Regions from separate parts of the Paenibacillus sp. MZ03-122A genome, predicted to be linked through region 2. Evidence: riboswitches for the same ligand, from Rfam matches in the RefSeq annotation. Region 2 holds a riboswitch; each other region holds the start of a gene.
The links. A riboswitch is a leader RNA that binds a small molecule or an ion and turns the genes downstream of it on or off. The one in region 2 is predicted to bind glycine.
Positions count from the first base shown of each region.

Region 1: it holds a riboswitch for glycine, as region 2 does, so the genes downstream of both, gcvT (glycine cleavage system aminomethyltransferase GcvT) here and sdaAB (L-serine ammonia-lyase, iron-sulfur-dependent subunit beta) in region 2, are expected to answer to the same signal.
Region 3: it holds a riboswitch for glycine, as region 2 does, so the genes downstream of both, NLX74_RS14545 (alanine/glycine:cation symporter family protein) here and sdaAB (L-serine ammonia-lyase, iron-sulfur-dependent subunit beta) in region 2, are expected to answer to the same signal.

Region 1 is NZ_JANAVI010000004.1:151,798-158,322, reverse strand. It holds gene NLX74_RS10800 (BglG family transcription antiterminator) at 1-561, opposite strand, end outside; gene NLX74_RS10795 (PTS mannitol transporter subunit IIBC) at 643-2,121, opposite strand; gene gcvH (glycine cleavage system protein GcvH) at 2,545-2,943, opposite strand; glycine riboswitch at 3,287-3,435, shown strand; gene gcvT (glycine cleavage system aminomethyltransferase GcvT) at 3,612-4,712, shown strand; gene gcvPA (aminomethyl-transferring glycine dehydrogenase subunit GcvPA) at 4,837-6,192, shown strand; gene gcvPB (aminomethyl-transferring glycine dehydrogenase subunit GcvPB) at 6,189-6,525, shown strand, end outside.
Region 2 is NZ_JANAVI010000005.1:13,552-20,076, reverse strand. It holds gene opp4B (oligopeptide ABC transporter permease) at 1-340, opposite strand, end outside; gene NLX74_RS12275 (ABC transporter ATP-binding protein) at 354-1,280, opposite strand; gene NLX74_RS12270 (ABC transporter ATP-binding protein) at 1,258-2,289, opposite strand; gene NLX74_RS12265 (DUF6359 domain-containing protein) at 2,614-4,230, opposite strand; glycine riboswitch at 4,446-4,561, shown strand; gene sdaAB (L-serine ammonia-lyase, iron-sulfur-dependent subunit beta) at 4,773-5,462, shown strand; gene sdaAA (L-serine ammonia-lyase, iron-sulfur-dependent, subunit alpha) at 5,452-6,351, shown strand; gene NLX74_RS12250 (Ig-like domain-containing protein) at 6,422-6,525, opposite strand, start outside.
Region 3 is NZ_JANAVI010000006.1:61,704-68,228, forward strand. It holds gene NLX74_RS14525 (ABC transporter substrate-binding protein) at 1-119, shown strand, start outside; gene NLX74_RS14530 (carbohydrate ABC transporter permease) at 153-1,028, shown strand; gene NLX74_RS14535 (carbohydrate ABC transporter permease) at 1,051-1,878, shown strand; partial or broken gene NLX74_RS26000 (NADH-dependent alcohol dehydrogenase) at 2,091-2,232, shown strand; gene NLX74_RS26005 (hypothetical protein) at 2,269-2,409, shown strand; gene NLX74_RS14545 (alanine/glycine:cation symporter family protein) at 2,509-3,927, opposite strand; glycine riboswitch at 4,087-4,181, opposite strand; glycine riboswitch at 4,200-4,276, opposite strand; partial or broken gene NLX74_RS26010 (family 1 glycosylhydrolase) at 4,442-4,707, opposite strand; gene NLX74_RS26015 (family 1 glycosylhydrolase) at 4,697-4,810, opposite strand; gene NLX74_RS14560 (LacI family DNA-binding transcriptional regulator) at 5,071-6,042, shown strand; gene licT (BglG family transcription antiterminator LicT) at 6,276-6,525, shown strand, end outside.

The DNA of each region.
Region 1 (6,525 bases), on a different contig from region 2:
ACGGGTTACAGGACGAAGTTCTTCCCGGGCTGAAAACAGATCGGATTCATCCAAATATTCGAGAGCCAGCTCGGAAATCGCCCGTCTTTTGTCTGTCTCCCGCCCTGTAATCTCGACCCCGTACCCCCGTCTGCGCACAAGCATGAGTCCACGTTCCTCAATCCAGTCTTGCAATTCGTCTAGATCATGACTGACCGTAGTTACCGTGACTTTCAGGTCTGAAGCCAGCGCCAACAGCTTGATCGGCTCCCGTGTATCCAGCAGCATGCAGAGAACCACGATCTTTCTCTCCTCAGCCGAATATTCGTCTGACTTCGTATGCAGCAATTGTTTTCGCAGGCATACAAGCCGAGCTGGATCAGCATCTATACAGATACCGATCCCTGACTTTTTCTCCAGCTTCACCTCATGAGCTGCCAGCCAATGCTCGACTGCGCCCAGTTCCCGATGAACCGTCCTTGTGCTGACATTGATCTTCGTGGCAATTTCCCCGGCTGTAACCTCTTTGGACTGCTCCAGAAGATATTCCACGATGTCACGTTGTCGTTTCGTAATATTCATAAGCGCATACCGTTCCTTCCCAAGCTCATCCCTCCAGCAGGAGACGTACATTGCATACAGTCCGCCTGACTTCGATGGGGATTAAGAATCGGATTTCAGACGTTCAACCAGCGCTTCGTATTCAGGACTCTTCAGAAAATTGTCAATGGAAATGTGCTCAGCTTTCGGAGCTACTGTTTTAGCCCGGTCTGTCAACGTTTTTTGCGTAATGACAATATCCGCATCCTGTGGAATTTCACTGATTGCCGTATTCGTAACTGTTACGCCCACACCCGCCTGCTTCATTTTTTTGCGTAAAATCGAGGCACCCATAGCGCTTGAACCCATACCTGCATCACAGGAAAAGACGATTTTGTTCACTTCGGATTTATCCTTGAGCGTTCGATCTGCAGCAATTTCTGCAGCACGATCAGATTCGTGGTTATCTTCCATTACAGTGGCGTTAGCACTTGCACTCTTGCTTTGATTTTTCATATCTTTCAGGCGGGATGCAGCTTCCTCCAGCCCCTCTTCTTGTTGCTTACCAGTCTTGAGTAACACTGCGGCAACAGCAAAAGATACGACCGCAGCAGCGATCACCCCGCTTAGCATTGGCAAATATCCGCCTTTTGGCGTCATTAGAAAATAGGCGATGATGCTGCCCGGCGAAGGAGCAGCAACCAGTCCGGCACCTGTCAACATGAAACAGAAGGTTCCCACAACGCCCCCAGCTATAGCAGCAAGAATCAAAATCGGCTTCATCAAAATATAAGGGAAATAAATTTCATGAATCCCGCCGAAAAAATGAATGATGACTGCGCCAGGAGCCGACGACTTCGCAGAGCCTTTACCAAACAGGCAGTAGGCCAGCAAAATACCGAGCCCCGGCCCAGGGTTGGATTCCAGCATGAACAGTACGGATTTTCCTGTTCTTGCAGCTTCCTCCAACGCAATCGGACTTAATACTCCGTGATTCAGCGCGTTGTTTAAAAATAATACTTTTCCGGGCTCAATAATGAGGTTGACAAGCGGCAGTAGCCCTGCGTTCACGAGGAACTGTACCCCTGCCGACAATACTTGACTGATCATTTGTACAACCGGGCCGATCGCCACATGGGCAAGCAGTGCTAGAATGGCACCGATAATCCCGGCCGAAAAATTATTGACCAGCATTTCAAAGCCTGATCTGACTTTGCCTTCAATGGCCTTGTCGAACTTCTTCAATATCCACGCAGCCAGCGGACCAGCGACCATCGCGCCCAGGAACATCGGGATATCGGCTCCCACTATGACACCCATCGTCATAATGGCACCAATCACACCTCCACGTTGTCCGTGAATCATCGTGCCTCCCGTGTAACCAATCAGCAGCGGCAGCAAATAATTTTTCATCGGATCAACCAGTTGTGCGAAACCTTCGTTTGGGAACCACCCGGTCGGAATAAAGAGTGCCGTAATCAATCCCCACGCGATAAATGCTCCCATATTGGGCATAACCATACCGCTGAGAAAACGGCCAAAACGCTGTACGGCGACACGAGTGCCTCCTTTTGAACTTGGCTTTGCGTCCAATGTACTCATATTCAAATCCTCCTTGTAGGTAAGCATCACTACCTTTTCTTAAAATTCATACTAAATGACAGCGCTATCTTCATCAATGAAATGAAAACGTACTTTCGTCATGAACGTTGATGACAACATTTAAATTTAAATTAACCGAGAAGGTATTAGACCTGCATAATTCTTCTTAATATGACCTGTAGCTATAGAAATTAGTCGAAAAAACACTGTTGTAAATCTACACAATTTTAAAGTGATGCTCTCTTCTAAGCCTGAGAAGACAACGTAAATCCGTCTTCTAAAAGACAACAAAAAAATAGTCGCTATGTCAGGTCATAGCGACTATTTATACAAAAACTGAGCGGACTAACGATGCTCTTATTTAATTCAATATCCATATAAAAAACCAGAATAAAGCGTTATTATTTCATGCTGTATTGCTCATTATTGCACATCGGAAATCAACTGCTCGTATTGATCCGCAGACAGTAGCTTGCCCAATGCTTCCTCCACATCTTTATCTATCTCTACTTCGATCATCCAACCTTTTTCATAGGGAGATTCATTCACTAGCTCAGGCGTACTTTCCAGCGCTTCATTCACTTTTAATACGGTTCCCGTCACCGGAGCAAAAAGGTCGGATACCGTCTTCACCGATTCAATCGTACCGATTTCCGCTCCCTGCTCAATCGTTACTCCCGCCTCAGGTAATTCTACAAAAACAATATCACCCAGTTGATGCTGTGCAAAATCTGTAATACCAATCCGCAACGTTCCATTCTCTGTGCGCTGAACCCACTCATGTTCGTCTGTATACCAAAGTTGCTGCTTCACTTCACCCATTTTGTTCCCCTCGCTTCCATATGAATAAAATCGCTTTTGCTCACCTGTATTAGACAGGTTAAGATTATGACAACAGGAACACTCATGTCAATAATACTAACAAAAATACTTCATATGACCTCATATAGCGTACTATATAAAAATATGATAGCTTATAACAAACGCTTACATATCCTTATTTATATATTAAATGTTTTTTCTATTGTTTTTGATGACATTTTTATTGACATTTTGAATGAATTTGCGTATTAATGGGTTATAGCAAATGCTTTGGGAAACACCCCGACAACTGCAAACGCGGATGAACGCGGAGGGAGAGACTACCAAAAAGATTCACAAGCTGTTGCGGTTTGTGGGACAGTTGTGCACGCGAATCGGATCAAGTTGTTATCTGCAAAGCCAGGTAATATACTGTTGATCCCGAAGGTAGCGCCGAAGGAGTAAGCCTGCATTGCAGGTGAATCTCTCAGGCAAAAGGACCTCTGCCGGACGCATCTCTGGAGAGCATTCGCTATTGGAGCGGATCACCCAAGGGGAAACCCGGTACATACCGGGGTAACTTTCTGGTATCAAGGACAGAGCTGAAAAAAGAGTGTAGACTGCCGTCTATACGTTTTTTTCGGCCTGTCTTTTTTGTTTAGCCGATCACACCGAATAGGAGTGGAAAAATGACTAATTTGCGAAAAACACCGCTATATTCGTCCTACGGGACGCAGTCTGGGGTTCGTTGTATTGACTTTGGCGGCTGGGAGCTCCCCGTTCAGTTTAGCGGCATTCAAAAGGAGCATGAGGCCGTCCGGCAACGTGCGGGTTTATTCGATGTATCGCATATGGGCGAATTTTTGGTTGAAGGCAAAGAGGCCGAAGCTTTTCTGCAAAGGGTGACCACAAATGATGTCAGCCAGTTGGAACCAGGTCAGGCACAATATTCACTCCTGTGTTACCCCGATGGAGGGGTAGTAGACGACCTGCTTGTTTACTGCAAAGGACCGGAGCGCTACATGCTCGTTGTGAACGCCTCTAACATCGATAAGGATTGGGATTGGCTAATTCGCCATATGCCTGCATCCGTTCACATGGAGAATGTGTCTGATGCGATAGCATTGCTGGCGTTGCAAGGACCGGAAGCAGCACGTATTGCCGCAGCCGTGGCAGATACGGACATTACGAATCTGGCATCTTTCCGCTTCCATGAGAATGTGCCATTGTTCGGAGCAAAAGCACTCGTCTCACGAACCGGATATACGGGCGAAGACGGTTTTGAGTTTTATGTACCTGCTGCGGAAGCACCAGCCGTATGGGAGGGTTTGCTTCGTTCCGGTGAGTCGTATGGGCTGATTCCCGCTGGACTTGGTGCTCGGGATACCCTACGCTTTGAGGCACGGTTGCCGCTGTACGGACAGGAGTTATCTGCCACGATTTCACCGCTCGAAGCCGGTCTAGGGTTCTTCGTCAAGCTGAATAAAGGAGATTTTATCGGTAGAGAAGCACTGCAACGTCAGAAAGATCAAGGGATTCCTCGCAAATTAATCGGGCTGGAAATGATGGATCGCGGTATCCCTCGCGCCCATTACCCGGTATTCGCAGAAGGACAACACATCGGTGAGGTCACAACGGGGACTCAGTCGCCCACCTTGAAGCGTAATCTCGGCCTCGCCTTGGTAGACAGTCGTTTTAGCGCCCTCTCCACACCGCTGGAGGTTGAGACTCGTGGCAAACGCCTGCGTGCCGAGGTGGTGGCAGCACCCTTTTATAAACGCCCACGCTGATCTTAAACTCTCCTCATTTCTATAAAGCAAACATGTCAGATATGTACTTCCGGGTTTTCATCTCACACTTTTTTATTAACTAATTTACGATTTAAATTTTGATTTTCGAAAGGAGCCAGAACCTATGAAGCAGCATCGTTATCTCCCTATGACTGAACAGGATCAAACCGAAATGCTGCGTGTGGTCGGCGCTTCATCCATCGATGATTTATTCAGTGACATTCCAGAGGCCATTCGATATCAAGGGGAACTCCCTCTTTCTTCTCGACTCGGCGAGAGAGCCTTAACCCGCCACTTGGCCGAGCTTGCTGGACACAACGCCAATACAGACACACATGCCAGCTTTCTTGGCGCAGGAATTTATGATCATCATATTCCGTCCGTCATCCAGCACATCACTTCACGCTCGGAATTCTATACAGCCTACACCCCCTATCAGCCGGAAGTAAGCCAAGGCGAGCTACAAGCCATTTTCGAATTTCAGTCGTATATTTGCGAATTGACGGGCATGGCTGTAGCTAATGCCAGCATGTACGACGGAGCGACTGCACTGGCGGAAGCGGGCTCACTGTCCGCCGCAGCTACCCGCCGTAAACAGCTTATCGTATCAAGGTCCGTCCATCCGGAAGCACGTCAGGTATTGGCAGCCTATGCACGCGGATTGGATTTGGACATCGTGGAGATCGGCTGTTCGGACGGCGTAACGGATGCTAATGCGTTAGCGGCGGCCGTATCGGAAAAGACTGCGGCTGTTTTGGTCCAAAGCCCCAACTTTTTCGGAGCCGTGGAAAACCTGAAGCCGATGGCTGATCTCATCCATGCGCACAAAGGTCTTTTGGTCGTCAGTGCCAACCCACTGGCACTTGGCTTGCTGGAGACACCCGGCAAACAGGGCGCGGATATTGTGGTAGGAGATGCGCAGCCACTTGGCATCTCCTCTTCTCTCGGCGGTCCGACCTGTGGATACTTTGCCGTTTCTCAGGCACATATGCGCCGTATCCCCGGCCGTATTGTGGGTCAGACCACTGACCGTAACGGTAAACGCGGCTTCGTGCTGACCTTGCAAGCGCGGGAACAGCATATCCGCCGCGAAAAGGCCACGTCTAACATTTGCTCCAATCAAGCGTTGCTAGCTTTATCTGCATCTGTATACTTGTCTGTCATGGGTAGACAGGGGATCAAGGAAGTAGCCGAGCTAAATTTGCATAAAAGCCGTTATGCTTTAGAGCAATTGCTGAGCTTGAAGGGCGTAACTGTCTCATTTAACGCACCGACCTTTAACGAGTTTGCCCTTAGACTGCCTGAGGGTACGGATATGAGCAAACTCCAGGCCGAACTGCTAGCTGCTGGATTTATCGCTGGCTACGATTTGGGCCGGGACTATGAGGAACTTGCTGGTCACATGTTGATTGCCGTGACGGAGCAAAGAACCAAAGAAGAGATTGACCAATTTGTACACACCTTGGGGGGATTGCTATGACACACACCGGACAGGATCAGAAACAAGGGCTGTTGAAGGAACACGATCAAGCGCTCATTTTTGAATTGAGCCGTCCGGGTCGCATCGCCTATTCCCTTCCCGAGTGCGACGTTCCCCGTCGCCCGGTGGCAGAGCTTTTGCCAGATTATGCGCTGCGCAGCGAACCTGCGGCATTACCCGAGGTATACGAAGTAGACGTTATTCGGCATTATACCGCCTTGTCCCGGCGCAATTTCGGCGTGGACAACGGATTTTATCCGCTCGGCTCCTGTACGATGAAATACAATCCGAAAGTGAATGAGGATGTCGCCCGATATACAGGCTTCGCCAAAA
Region 2 (6,525 bases):
TCAGATACGTCAGAACCAGAATTACTACGCCCAGAAAGAACGTGTTCCCCAGACGGCTGCCAATCAGATCGGTAACGCTAATTTTATGTACATAAGATTTGCCCAGATCCCCGTGAGCCAGCTGGACGAGCCAGTTCCCATACTGCACCCACACCGGATCATTCAGCCCCAGTTTTTGTCGCTGTTCTTCCAGTGCGGCCGGATTGAGATTGGGTGTCGAAGTAATAAGTCCTGTCAGGGCATCCCCCGGCATTGCCTTAGCTAGGAAAAATATAAGCACGCTCAGTGCAAAAAGTTGAGGGATCATAACCAGCAGCCGACGCAGTGTAAATTTCCACATTTCTGTACCCCCCTTATGGTAGCGCGACTTGATGGGATGGACTTACTGATTTTAGTGCAAACGGCTTTCCACTCGCGTCTAGATGTTTGGGTAGCTCTGTTTTGTAGGAGGATAAAAGCATTCGCCTTTTTTGGGCATTTTCCAGTCGTTTTGTAGGATCAATATTGGGAATGGTTGCAATGAGGCGCTGGGTATACAGATGCTGTGGACGCTCATAAATGTCTTGCTCGCTCCCCTGCTCCACTAGACGTCCCCGGTACATAATACCGATTTGGTCACACATATGGCGGATAATACCTAGGTCATGACTAATGAACAAATACGTTAAATTAAACTCCCGCTGCACATCCTTCATAAAATTAAGCACTTGTGCCTGCACGGAAACGTCCAGCGCCGACACCGGCTCATCTGCAATGATCAGCTTGGGGTTTAATGTAAGCGCACGCGCGATCCCGATCCGCTGCCGCTGCCCCCCGGAAAATTCATGCGGATATTTGTAGGCTGCATCGGCATTCAAGCCGACCTTTTCCAGCAACGTCTGTACTTTCCTTCGTTCTTCCTCACTGCTCAGCCTTTCAAAATTTCGCAGCGGTTCAGCAATGACATCCAATACGCGCTTACGCGGGTTGAGCGAAGAGTATGGGTCCTGAAAAATCATCTGAATATCTCTACGCAGTGGATGACGATTGTTACGGCTCAGAGCTGCAAGATCCTTTCCTTTAAACAGAAGCCGTCCGCTCGTCAGCTTATTTAGACCGATGATCGTCCTGCCTGTCGTCGTTTTTCCACAGCCGGATTCTCCCACCAGCCCGTATGTCTGGCCTGCCTCAATGCTGATCGACACGCCATCCACTGCTTTCACCTGATCGATAACACGCTGGAAGAAACCACCGCGCACCGGATAGTGGACCCTCAGATCATTTAACTCTAGTAGTGCCATGAGCAGCCTCCCCCTTTGCCTCGTCTTCAAAATGAAAATGCTGATAACATGTACAACGGACCCAATGTCCAGGGGAAATTTCTTTTAGTTGGGGATGGTCTTCATGCACTCTCTCCTGAATCCAAGGAATACGCGGAGCAAAGCGGCAACTATTGCGGGGGATATCTTGTAATGAGGGAACAATGCCGCCGATGACATGCAGTGATTCCCCCTTGGTATGCGATCCCGGCATAGAAGCAAGCAAAGAACGCGTATACGGATGCTGTGGATGCCTGAATAATTCAAAAACATCAGCGCTCTCCACGATTTCTCCGGCATACATGACCACCACGCGGTCGGCTACTTCTGCCACAACACCAAGATCGTGCGTAATCAGGATAATTCCGCTCTCAGTCTCCTGTTGAAGCTGTTTGAGCAAGTCGAGAATTTGCGATTGGATCGTTACATCGAGCGCAGTAGTTGGTTCATCTGCAATAATAAGAGAAGGTCGGCAAGCTATGGCAATCGCGATCATCACACGCTGCCGCATCCCTCCTGACAGTTCATGCGGATACTGATCATACACACGCACAGGATTCGGTATATCTACACTTTCCAGCAGCTCCAGCACACGTTCCCTTTTTTGCTTCGTAGATAGTGACGTATGATAATCAAGATTTTCCTCAATCTGCTTGCCAATGCTCATCAACGGGTTGAGTGCTGTCAGCGGGTCCTGAAAAATCATGCCAATGCCCGCTCCGCGGATTTTATTCATTTGCCCTGAAGAAAGACGGTTCAGGTCCGTGCCTTTAAAAAGGACCTCTCCCTCTACACGTGTGCGTTCCATGTCATGCAGTTGCGGGATAGAAAGCGCCAGCGCGCTTTTGCCACAGCCAGATTCTCCGACTACAGCCAGCACTTCATTGGGGTTGACCGTCAGATCCAGATGGTCGACTGCGGGGTGATATTGATCCTTGATGCGAAAAGAGACGGATAATCCTTTAATTTCCAACACAGGTTCGATATTCAATGCGCGCTTCCTCCATTCTCCATGGTCTTGTCCCGCTTATTCTCACCATGTTTGATGTTTAAAACCTCTCATGAACATTACATACCGTTTTTGTCGGAATAATTTGAATACATCCTATCACCAGTATATGGATATATCAATTAAGATTATGCTATCAACATCATTTAAAAAATCAATGATCCAGCAGTAGCGCGGCCTTTCTGGCACAAAATGTAATGAAATAACCAACCACAGGTTAATTTTCATCACAAAAAAAGTCGCCTGATCCCTCTCAGGGATCAAACGACTAACTAGCACCAGCTCACATTGAGCTCCTCACGATAATTACGAAGCCGCTCCATAGGAGCCAGACTTGAACGTTCTTGGATCGTACCATTTGTAACCTGCTGCTGGAGCAGACCAAGGCTCAGCCTGCGGTTCCGTGGAAGCCGCAGGCTCCTCGAATGGCAGAAGCTTCGTTGGTTGATCCAGAGTCAAACCTGCCACATCAGACAATTTCGTGTAGTCCTGCTTCCATGCAAGCCATTGGACCGTTTGCACCAGAAAGGTGGAATCATCCACTTCCTCGAAACCATCATATGTCTTCTTCGACTGTCCGTTTTCCTCACGCACATATTTCGGTGTAGCATCTTCTACAGGGGAAGAATCACCGATGAACGCTGCCTTGCCTTGACCTACCTTGGAGATAGCGGCATAAGGCCCTTCTGCACGGCCCCCGCCATTATAAACTCCCTGGTCTACAGCATTCCCCCATTTTTTCGTGCCTGAAGGGATATAAGCAATGCCTTTAGCCTTGGTAGGATCAATAATAGCCAGCGTAGATCCTGCATGCATTGCAATCGAGCGCACACCCTTGGTAATGCCGAAAGATTGATCTGCGGCTACAATGTCAGTAGCATTCACGTCACCAAGCGCATTATAACGGAAACGAACACCAAAGTTGGTCGCCAGCCAATCGGAGCTTGTTAATCCTTGCATCGCCGGTGATGCTGCTTCTTCTGCTGTCATGCCTTTGGCCGGATTAGTATAGGCTCCACGACGGTAGCCATTCATAACCTCGGAGGAATCCCAACGGTTTTTGTTACGGTCCGCATTATAATGATCGGAGATGAAGAAGACGCTCCCCCCGGTATTCACGTATTGCAACAGGGCAGCCTGCTCGGATGCCTTAAAGGCAACATTCGCTTCACCAATAATGAACACATCATATTGGCGCAGCTTGTCATATGTTATGGCCTGCTCTCCATAAGTAAAAGGAATGGGACGATTCAATTGGTCTACCGTAAAGCCTACATTACGCAGTCCATTGGCAAAGTCGGAGAAGGCGCCTTCAATGACCCAATCTGCTGCTCCAGCAGTCTGTGCGTGCGTATTATCGAACAGCACCTTTTTGCCTTTTCCATCCGGCAATGTAGTACCGGGTTGACCCGGGTTGCCAGGTTCGCCAGGTTCGCCAGGTTCGCCAGGTTCACCTGGTTCCCCCGGCTCGCTTCCGCTCACCAGTTCAACAGCGCTTGGGCTTTTCACTCCACCAAAATTATTGTAGGCGCCGAGTGTACCCGTCACACGAATTTTGCTGCCGATTAGCTCAGGATGGCCTGACAGCCCAAATTGCCCTCTGTACGCTGAAGTCAGCTGTACATCCAATAGATTAGACGTATTACGTTCATTTGCCTGATCGGCAATCAGTACGTTAAAATCATTCGCGAACGGAGAAGAAAAGTTAGCCGTTTTCGATCCGGTAGCATGTCCGACGATGTAGCCTTCCACCGTCACCGTACCTCCACTACTTTGGCCCTGAAGTGCTTCGGCTACTGTCAATGCTCCCTCTGCCTTGACCTGACCGAATGGAACGAAGATCCCGATCAGCAGTGATACGATTGCTGCTAGATGCAGCATCCCTTTTAAGCGTGAACCTGTGAACCGCAAGCCTTTTACCATACGTCAATATCCCTCCTATGTTTTCCATAAATGTACTTGTCCTTTATCAGATTAGCCGCCAATCTTCTAATTCCTTCCTAATTTCATCCATAATTATGTAAATTTTAATCTTTTTTATTGGAAACGCACCTGTTTATGTAAAAATTGAACCCTGTGATTGACACCGAGCACAGCATACATTACCCTAAGAAAGACATGTAGAACGGTATACGCGAATGAAGATGACGGGAGAGTCTGTCCAGGGAGCCTACACTCTGGCGGCACCGAAGGAGCAAGACGCCAGCACCCGGCTGGCGGATAATCTCTCAGGTCCATGTATCGTCATCTGACGCAACTCTGGAGAGAGCGCAAGCCACCCAAGGGGTAAGGCGGTAAGAACACCGCACGAAACTCTCAGGTAACGAGGACAGAGATAAGGGAAACTTCCTTATCCTGTCCTTTTTTGTGCTCACATTGTGCGTCAGCATTAGGAACCGTCATAACCGCGCAAAGACGCGGAAATACCATATAGTATGGTATTAGAACATACAGGGGGCCACACCATGCGTTTCAAAGATGTATTTTCTATTATCGGCCCGGCCATGACCGGACCTTCCAGTTCACACACCGCAGGCGCGGTGCGACTCGCACGCGTTGCCCGGCACTGGCTCGGAGCGCAGCCTGACCGTGCCCGCATGACATTATACGGCTCCTTTGCCGATACGTATAAAGGACATGGTACAGATCTGGCGCTCATCGCAGGACTGCTTAATTACGATACGGACGATCACCGGATTCCCGATGCCGAGCAATGGGCCGAACAAGCCGGGATGGCCGTGGAATTCGCCGTTAGCGGACTCCCCGCCCCTCATCCGAACACTGTCCGTTTCGAGCTGTGGAAGGGCGAGGATCAGCGCACACTGTTGGGCTCCTCCATCGGCGGCGGCAGCATCCATGTCCAGCAACTGAACGAATTCCGGGTCAATCTGACCGGGGAGCTGCCTACGCTGGTGCTTCTCCACTCAGATAAGCCCGGTACATTGGGCGCGATAACTTCAGCGCTGGGCGCGGCTCACATTAACATTGCCTATATGCACGTAGATCGCAAGGGCCGGGATGGTGAAGCACTCACCGCCATTGAAACGGACAGTTCTGCTCCAGCTGAACTGATTGCGGAACTGCGTTCTTTACCTCATATGTATGAAATTAAGATGATTAATTTGAAAAAAGGAGCTGAATCCGATGCGGTTTAGCCATCTGCATGAAATCAGCGCTTTATGCGCTGAAGAATCCACCACAATTGGCCGCTTGATGATTCAAGAACAGGTACAAGAGACGAATACAACGGAGGAAGAAATCTTCCGCCAAATGTCTGATTATTATGAAGTCATGAAGGAAGCCGTTCATCGCGGACAGACACAAGACACCGTATCCCGCAGTGGATTGACGGGCGGGGACGGCAAGCGCCTAGCCGAGTATCTGCGGGCAGGGGAAACTTGCTCCGGTGATGCCTCCGCGCTCGCCATGGCTTATGCCCTCTCCGTGTCGGAGGTTAATGCATCCATGGGTCGCATTGTCGCCACGCCTACCGCAGGCTCATGTGGGGTTATCCCTGGTGTATTTATCAGTGCGCAGGAGCGGTTCGGCTGGGATGATGAGCATATGGTGCACGGCCTATTCGCCGCTGGTGCTATTGGCTACGTGATCGCCAACAACTCCTTCATTTCTGGCGCGGAGGGAGGCTGTCAGGCTGAGATTGGCTCAGCTATCGGGATGGCCGCTGGCGCTATGGTCGAGCTGCGCGGTGGTACGCCTGAACAGGCTGTTCACGCCGTGGGTCTCGCCCTTAAGAACACGCTCGGCCTGATTTGCGACCCCGTCGCCGGACTCGTGGAGATTCCGTGCATCGTGCGCAACGGGCTGGGAGCCGTGACTGCGCTTGCCGCAGCGGACATGGCTTTGGCGGGTGTGCGCAGCGCTATTCCGTCTGACGAAGTCATTGACGTAATGCTTGAAGTCGGCAGTGAGATGCCGTCGAAGCACCGCGAGACCGCCAAAGGCGGGTTGGCCCAGACGCCGACTGGCAAGCGTTTGACCGAATCACTTACACGCAACACACCGACCAAGAAAGATAAGTCATAATTTATAAGCGGTGCCTCCTTAAAATAAAAGAGCAAGCCTATCGTCCTTGGACGTATGCTTGCTCTCTTTTTTACTGAACGGTTACCTGTACCTTCGTCATTTTACCTGCATATTTCACAGTAATTACAGCTTTACCCTTGCCCTGTGCCTTAATGTTACCGTCTTTGACGGTCG
Region 3 (6,525 bases), on a different contig from region 2:
ATCCTGTCATCCACGGCATTGTGACCCGTCGCCTTGCTAATGTCGCCAAGCAGGATGCCAATCCCGATATATTATGGACGGAAACCATGGATCGAATCGAACGGGAATTACAGCGGTAAAAAAACAAAATTCAAAAAAGGCGTGTGGACAATATGCTGAGAGAAATCTGGAAGCACCGTGCCGTTTATGCTGCGATCTCGCCGTTTTATCTGCTGTTTGGCATCTTTGGACTGTTTCCGATTGGCTTTTCATTATACCTGGCGTTTCACAAATGGGACGGGATCGGAGACATGACCTACAACGGCTGGGGCAACTTTCGCTACCTTGTAACAGACAATGAATTTTGGCAGGCTGTAGGCAACACCTTTGTGATCTGGGTGTATGCAACGATTCCGATGCTATTCTTCGCACTGATTATTGCCTTTCTGCTTTATGCCCCTTTTGTGAAAATGCGCACCTTATGGCGAGTTGGATTCTTCCTGCCCAATGTGACGTCTATTGTGGCTGTTGCCATCATATTTGGTGCCTTATTTGCCAACAATTTTGGATTTCTTAACTACATTCTGCAACTCTTGGGACTACCCATGGTTCAATGGTTGAATGTGCCATGGGGTATCCAAATTGCCATTTCTTCTATGGTCGTATGGAGATGGATGGGCTATAACGCAATCATCTATTTGGCCGGACTCCAGAGTATTCCGCATGTGCTGTATGAGGCCGCCAAAATAGACGGGGCAACCGGAGCGCAAGCTTTTTTCCGCATCACTATCCCCATGCTGCGCCCAGTCATTCTGTTTACTGTCATTACGTCCACCATCGGCGGTATGCAGCTCTTCACCGAGCCACAGGTCCTGGTCGGTAATGACGGCGGTTCCGGGGCAAGTGGCATGACCATCGTTTTATACCTGTACCGCGAGTCGTTCATTAACAACTATTTTGGATATGGTGCAGCCGTCGGATGGGGCATGTTCCTCATCATTGCTCTATTCTCCATCATAAACTGGAAACTCGTTCAAGGTAAAAAATAACGATGGGAAGGAGCTTCACAACATGATGCAGACACGCGCAAAATCCTTTGTTTTATATGCCGGATTGTTGGTGGGAATCATCCTGTCGATGTTTCCATTTTACTGGCTGATCGTCATGGCAACTCGTACCACTTCAGACATTTACCGTTTTCCACCGCAATTGTGGTTTGGCAGCCACTTCTTGGATAACATAACGAGAGTATTACAGCAGATTAATTTTGTCGGAGCCTTTTTTAATACCCTTTTTGTAGCCAGTTCTGTTACCCTATTGGTTCTGTTTTTCGATTCACTGGCAGGTTTTGCATTCGCCAAGTTTGATTTTCCGGGCAAAAAAGTGCTATTTATCGTTCTGCTAGCTACGATGATGGTCCCTTCACAACTTTCGCTTGTCCCCTCCTTTGTCATGATGGCCTCCTTTGGATGGGTAGGTACGTTCAAAGCGCTTATCATCCCGGGGATGGTAAATGCCTTCGGCATTTTCTGGATTCGTCAATATGCGGAAGAATCCATTCCAAAGGAGCTGCTGGATGCGGGCCGGATGGACGGATGCAGCTTTTTTCGACTGTACTTGAATGTAGCACTGCCTATTCTACGTCCTGCGTTCGCTTTTCTCGGCGCGTTTACCTTTATAGGAGCCTGGAATGATTATTTATGGCCGCTAATCGTCTTAACGGATGAGCGTAAATTCACGCTCCAGATTGCACTGTCACAATTGAACGGAATTTACAATACGGATTATGCGATGGTCATTGCGGGCACCCTGCTGGCTGTACTTCCACTTATTATTTTGTTTCTTTTCATTAGCCGCCAGTTTATTTCCGATCTTGCCGCCGGAGCGGTCAAAGATTAGATTTACCTGAATACCCTTATTCATTTCATGTTTAATAGTTAATCGTCATTTCAAATAGCTTACATGATGAAGTCAGCTATTCGACAGACAATCAGGTTAAGCAAGTTACGATTGGACCATGAACTATGAACTGAGGGGAACTTTCCAGATGAACAAATTCACATATTATAACCCCACCAAATTAATTTTGGAGACCATCAAATTGAAGAACTGCAGCAGGGGCTAAAGATGACGGCGATGTGTCGGATGTTATCAACAAAAAGCACATGCCGACCCAGGCTTCTGCCATTCAGCAACATCCACACACTCGCCCCCACCGGTTCAGAAATGAACCCGGATTCTGTTATCACCAACTGAGAAACGAACGAAAAATACGTATGGGGCAGCGCGGTGACGCATCCGAGTGCATTCTGGACAAGTCTCGGTGCCCCTTCCACCCTGGTCGATTACAATATTAATGATGAGCAATCAGAAAAAATCGTAAACATTGCAGCCGGTGAAATGGAATATGGAGGCTTTGGTAAAAGTTGAATCAGGCATATATTATGGCTATTTTACGCGCATCACTTTAAAAATCAAAAAGGGAGTGTCCTCAAGCCTGTGATGGCTGAGGGCACTCCCTTTTGGAATTTATGAATTAATCGTTTGTCCTTTTTCTTCTACTTGGATAGCAGCCCCTACATTGGCACCTGCAAGAATGCCCTTTTTCTTATTAGGATACAGAGAATCCATATAGGTTCGGGTTTCTGCAACTACAATTCCTGATAAGCCGAGCAGTGCAATCAGGTTCGGGAAAGCCATCATTGCGTTAAAGATATCTGCCAGCAACCAAATGGCTTCCAACTTGATGAACGCACCTCCTGCTACAAGTGCGATGAACAGATAACGGTATGGTTTAATCCATTTGACACCCAGTAAATATTCAACACAACGTTCTCCGTAGTAATTCCAGCCCAGTATCGTTGTAAATGCAAATAAAATAAGGCTAATCGTCACGAGCTCTGCACCAGCCGGAAAGGCACTGGAAAACGCATGCTGGGTCATCAGACCTCCATCGTCATTTCCACTCCATATTCCCGTAACCAGCAACGTAAATCCCGTCAGATTACAAATAATCATCGTATCAATAAATACGCCTGTCATGGATATCAGCCCTTGTTCTGCAGGCCATTTCGTCTTAGCAGCAGCTGCTGCAATTGGCGCACTTCCCAAACCGGCTTCATTAGCAAAAATACCTCTGGCAACTCCGCTTCGCATCGCCAACATAATCGTCGCTCCGGCAAATCCACCCGTTGCAGATGTGGTCGAGAAGGCCCCTTGTAATACTAAAGCAATCGCATGAGGAAGCTCTCCTGCAAACTTAATGAGTACAATTAAGCAAACTACGATATAGAGCCCCGACATGAATGGAACAATCTTTGTGGATACCTTGGCAATACTTTTGAGTCCTCCAATCGTAACAACAGCAGTTAACACGGAAATAATGATCGCTGTAACTACCGTTGGCACTCCAAAGCTACTTTCCGTCGAAGAAACGATAGCCTTTACTTGCGGAAAAGTACCGATTCCAAATAGGGCTACAAGAACACCAGAAAAGGCAAACAACATCGCCAGCGGCTTGAAACGGCGGCCAAGTCCGTTTTCAATATAATACATCGGACCACCCGAAAATTGTCCGTTCCGGTCTTTAACACGGTATTTAACAGATAATAATCCTTCCGCATATTTGGTTGCCATCCCGAAAAAAGCTGCAACCAGCATCCAGAATAATGAACCGGGCCCACCCAGTTTGATTGCTGTTGCCACGCCGACGATACTTCCTGTACCTACAGTAGCTGCCAGTGCCGTACTCAATGCTCCGAAGCTGCTTACATCTCCGCTACCTTCGTCCGGCGCTTTACCAATTAGCTTGAGCGCCAAAGGCAATCGAATAACCTGGAGCAGCTTCAAACGGATCGTTAGCCACAACCCAGTGCCCATTACGAGAATAAGAAGCGGCGCTCCCCATATCCAGCTGTCAATCGTTTCCAATACATGTACCAAATTCATTTCAACCCGCTCCTCCAGCATATTAGAAAACAAAAAAGAGTCAAATCAGCTGATTCGACTCCTGGAGAGGTTAAAGGCACGAAAAAATACAACCATCTTGTGCAGGTTACTACCTCTAATAGCTCATAAAAAAGCCTAGGGTATTCCCTGTCACAGGTTATTCGCGTCTCTGTCCTTTTGCCTGAGAGTTTAAGCAGATGTTATCTGCGGTGCACCTTCGGCGCCCAATTAAGGGTCTCTCCAGAGTTCTGTCCGTTTACGGTCCCCGCTTGTTGCTGTAATCAGCCTAAGCACCTGAGAGTTTTGCCCCTTCGGTCGGAACTTTCGTTCCATCTCCCGCAAACATCAACCAGACATATGAAATTTTTATTCATTATACAGAAAACTTTCAGCTTATTACAAGTGAAAAGTTTGTGAAGCCCTCTGAAATATTATTATGTCTATCAAAAAAGCGGATATAGCAAATTTCATCCTTAGGATGTCTTCTGCTATATCCGCCCGAGATGATATGGAATTACAATTCTTCACCATTGGTTGCTATCACATTTTTATACCAGTTAAATGAGTCCTTTTTGGAGCGTTTGAGCGTTCCGTTACCGTCATCATCCAGATCAACGTAAATAAATCCGTAGCGCTTGGACATTTCGGATGTAGACATGCTCACAAGGTCGATAGGACCCCAGCTGGTGTAACCAATCAGATCAACACCGTCGGCAATCGCTTCCTTCATTGGGCAATATGCTGACGCAAGTAATCAATGCGATACGTGTCATACACAGAGGTCAATAACCACACCGCCACCGGTGAACGGGCTCATGGTCATTACATTGATTTCATTAAAGGTCATCCAGTATTTCACTTTATCCTTATAGCGTGTAAACACTGTTTCGGCATAATTTACGTAATGCTATGACTTCACGACCCAGCCAGCCATTATACTTCTGAGTCAGACCTAGCGGTGTCTCATAATGTGACAATAATACTTTAAAGCCCATTTCAGCGAACAATGCAACCTAACGATAACCGTTCTCCTTTGAAATGCATTGACAGATACCTTAAAATAGACGTAATGCCTTCATAAGCATCCTAATCGTTGTAACGCGTTTCATGTCAAGTATTTTTTCTTATGTGAGGAGAAGCACCATGTCGAATCTTGATCAAATTGCAAAACTGGCGGGCTTTTCCAAAGCTACGGTATCCAGAGTATTAAATCAGTCCCCCCATGTTAGTCACGAAACAAGAGCTAAAATTTTGAAAATCATGCAGGAATTAGATTATGTTCCTAATCGAAATGCCATTTCTCTATCCAAGGGTCAGACGCTTCAGATCGGTATCATTACTTCAACTATTAATGAAATTGTTCTCGCTTTTCTGGACAGCTTTGTGGAAGTAGCGGGCCAAAATGAATTTCAAACCATTATTTATACTTCGGGAGAAGACAAAAAGAAAGAGCTTCAAGCCTTTGAGGATTTAAAAAGAAAAAGAGTCGATGCGCTGGTCATCATTTCCTGCGTGAATGACACTGATTTTTTGAGCACCTATTGCAAATATGGCCCGATCGTGTCGTGGCAACGAATGGAGCATACCGATATTCGCTCCGTCGCTATGGATCAGTATGAAGGATATATGTTAGCGCTCAAACATTTGATACAAAAAGGCTATACTCGTATAGCCAATGCTTTTGGCCGTCCGAGCAGTATTAATACCCATAGTAGACAACGAGCCTACGAACAGATCATGAGTGAGCACAATCTGCCAGTGTTGCAACACTGGAATCACTCTTCTATTTATAATATCCGTGATGGCGAACAGGTCGTACGGGATTTGTTACAGCATCCGGACGAATTTCCAGAGGCTATTTTATGTGCTAACGATTATGTAGCAGTGGGCATTCTCTGCGAAGCACGCAGACAAAAACTGAACGTACCGGAAAATCTGGCAATTGTTGGATTCGATAACACGGATTTGGCGCATACGCTGGGGATTACAACGATTCAAAATCCTATCATGGCTCAAGCACAAAATGCCTTTTTCATGCTTTCCCCTCAGCTGATGGGACGCCAAATGAAGCTTCATTCGCTAGAGTACAGCCTCATTGAACGTACGACTACATAAGGTAACGATGTACTTGCAAATTAGGCAAAAGGGCCTTGATAAGAAATATTTTTTGTCGAAACAGAATAAAATATGTTGAAATCGCTTTTTTTTGTGCTACAATAGCACTATATCGAAGGATTGTGACCGGTGATGCGGGCAATGCCTGAGTTCAATTGAGTGCTATTGCTAACAATAGTATTGAATTGTGCTTAGGCATTTTTTATTGGTAAAGGATGGGAGGGGGAACTTCAATGATTATTGAGAAGGTGCTCAATAACAACGTCCTATTGACTAAAAACGATAAAGGCAAAGAGGTCATCGTGATGGGAAGAGGTATTTCCTTCAAAAAGGTGGCTGGCGATCAAGTCGATGATGATAAAATAGATAAGATTTTCATGTTAAATGAAAACGAGTTCACGGCCAAACTAACCGAGTTGCTGAACGATATTCCTGTATCTCATCTGGAGGTCGTGAATGAAATTGTAAAGCATGCAACGGAAG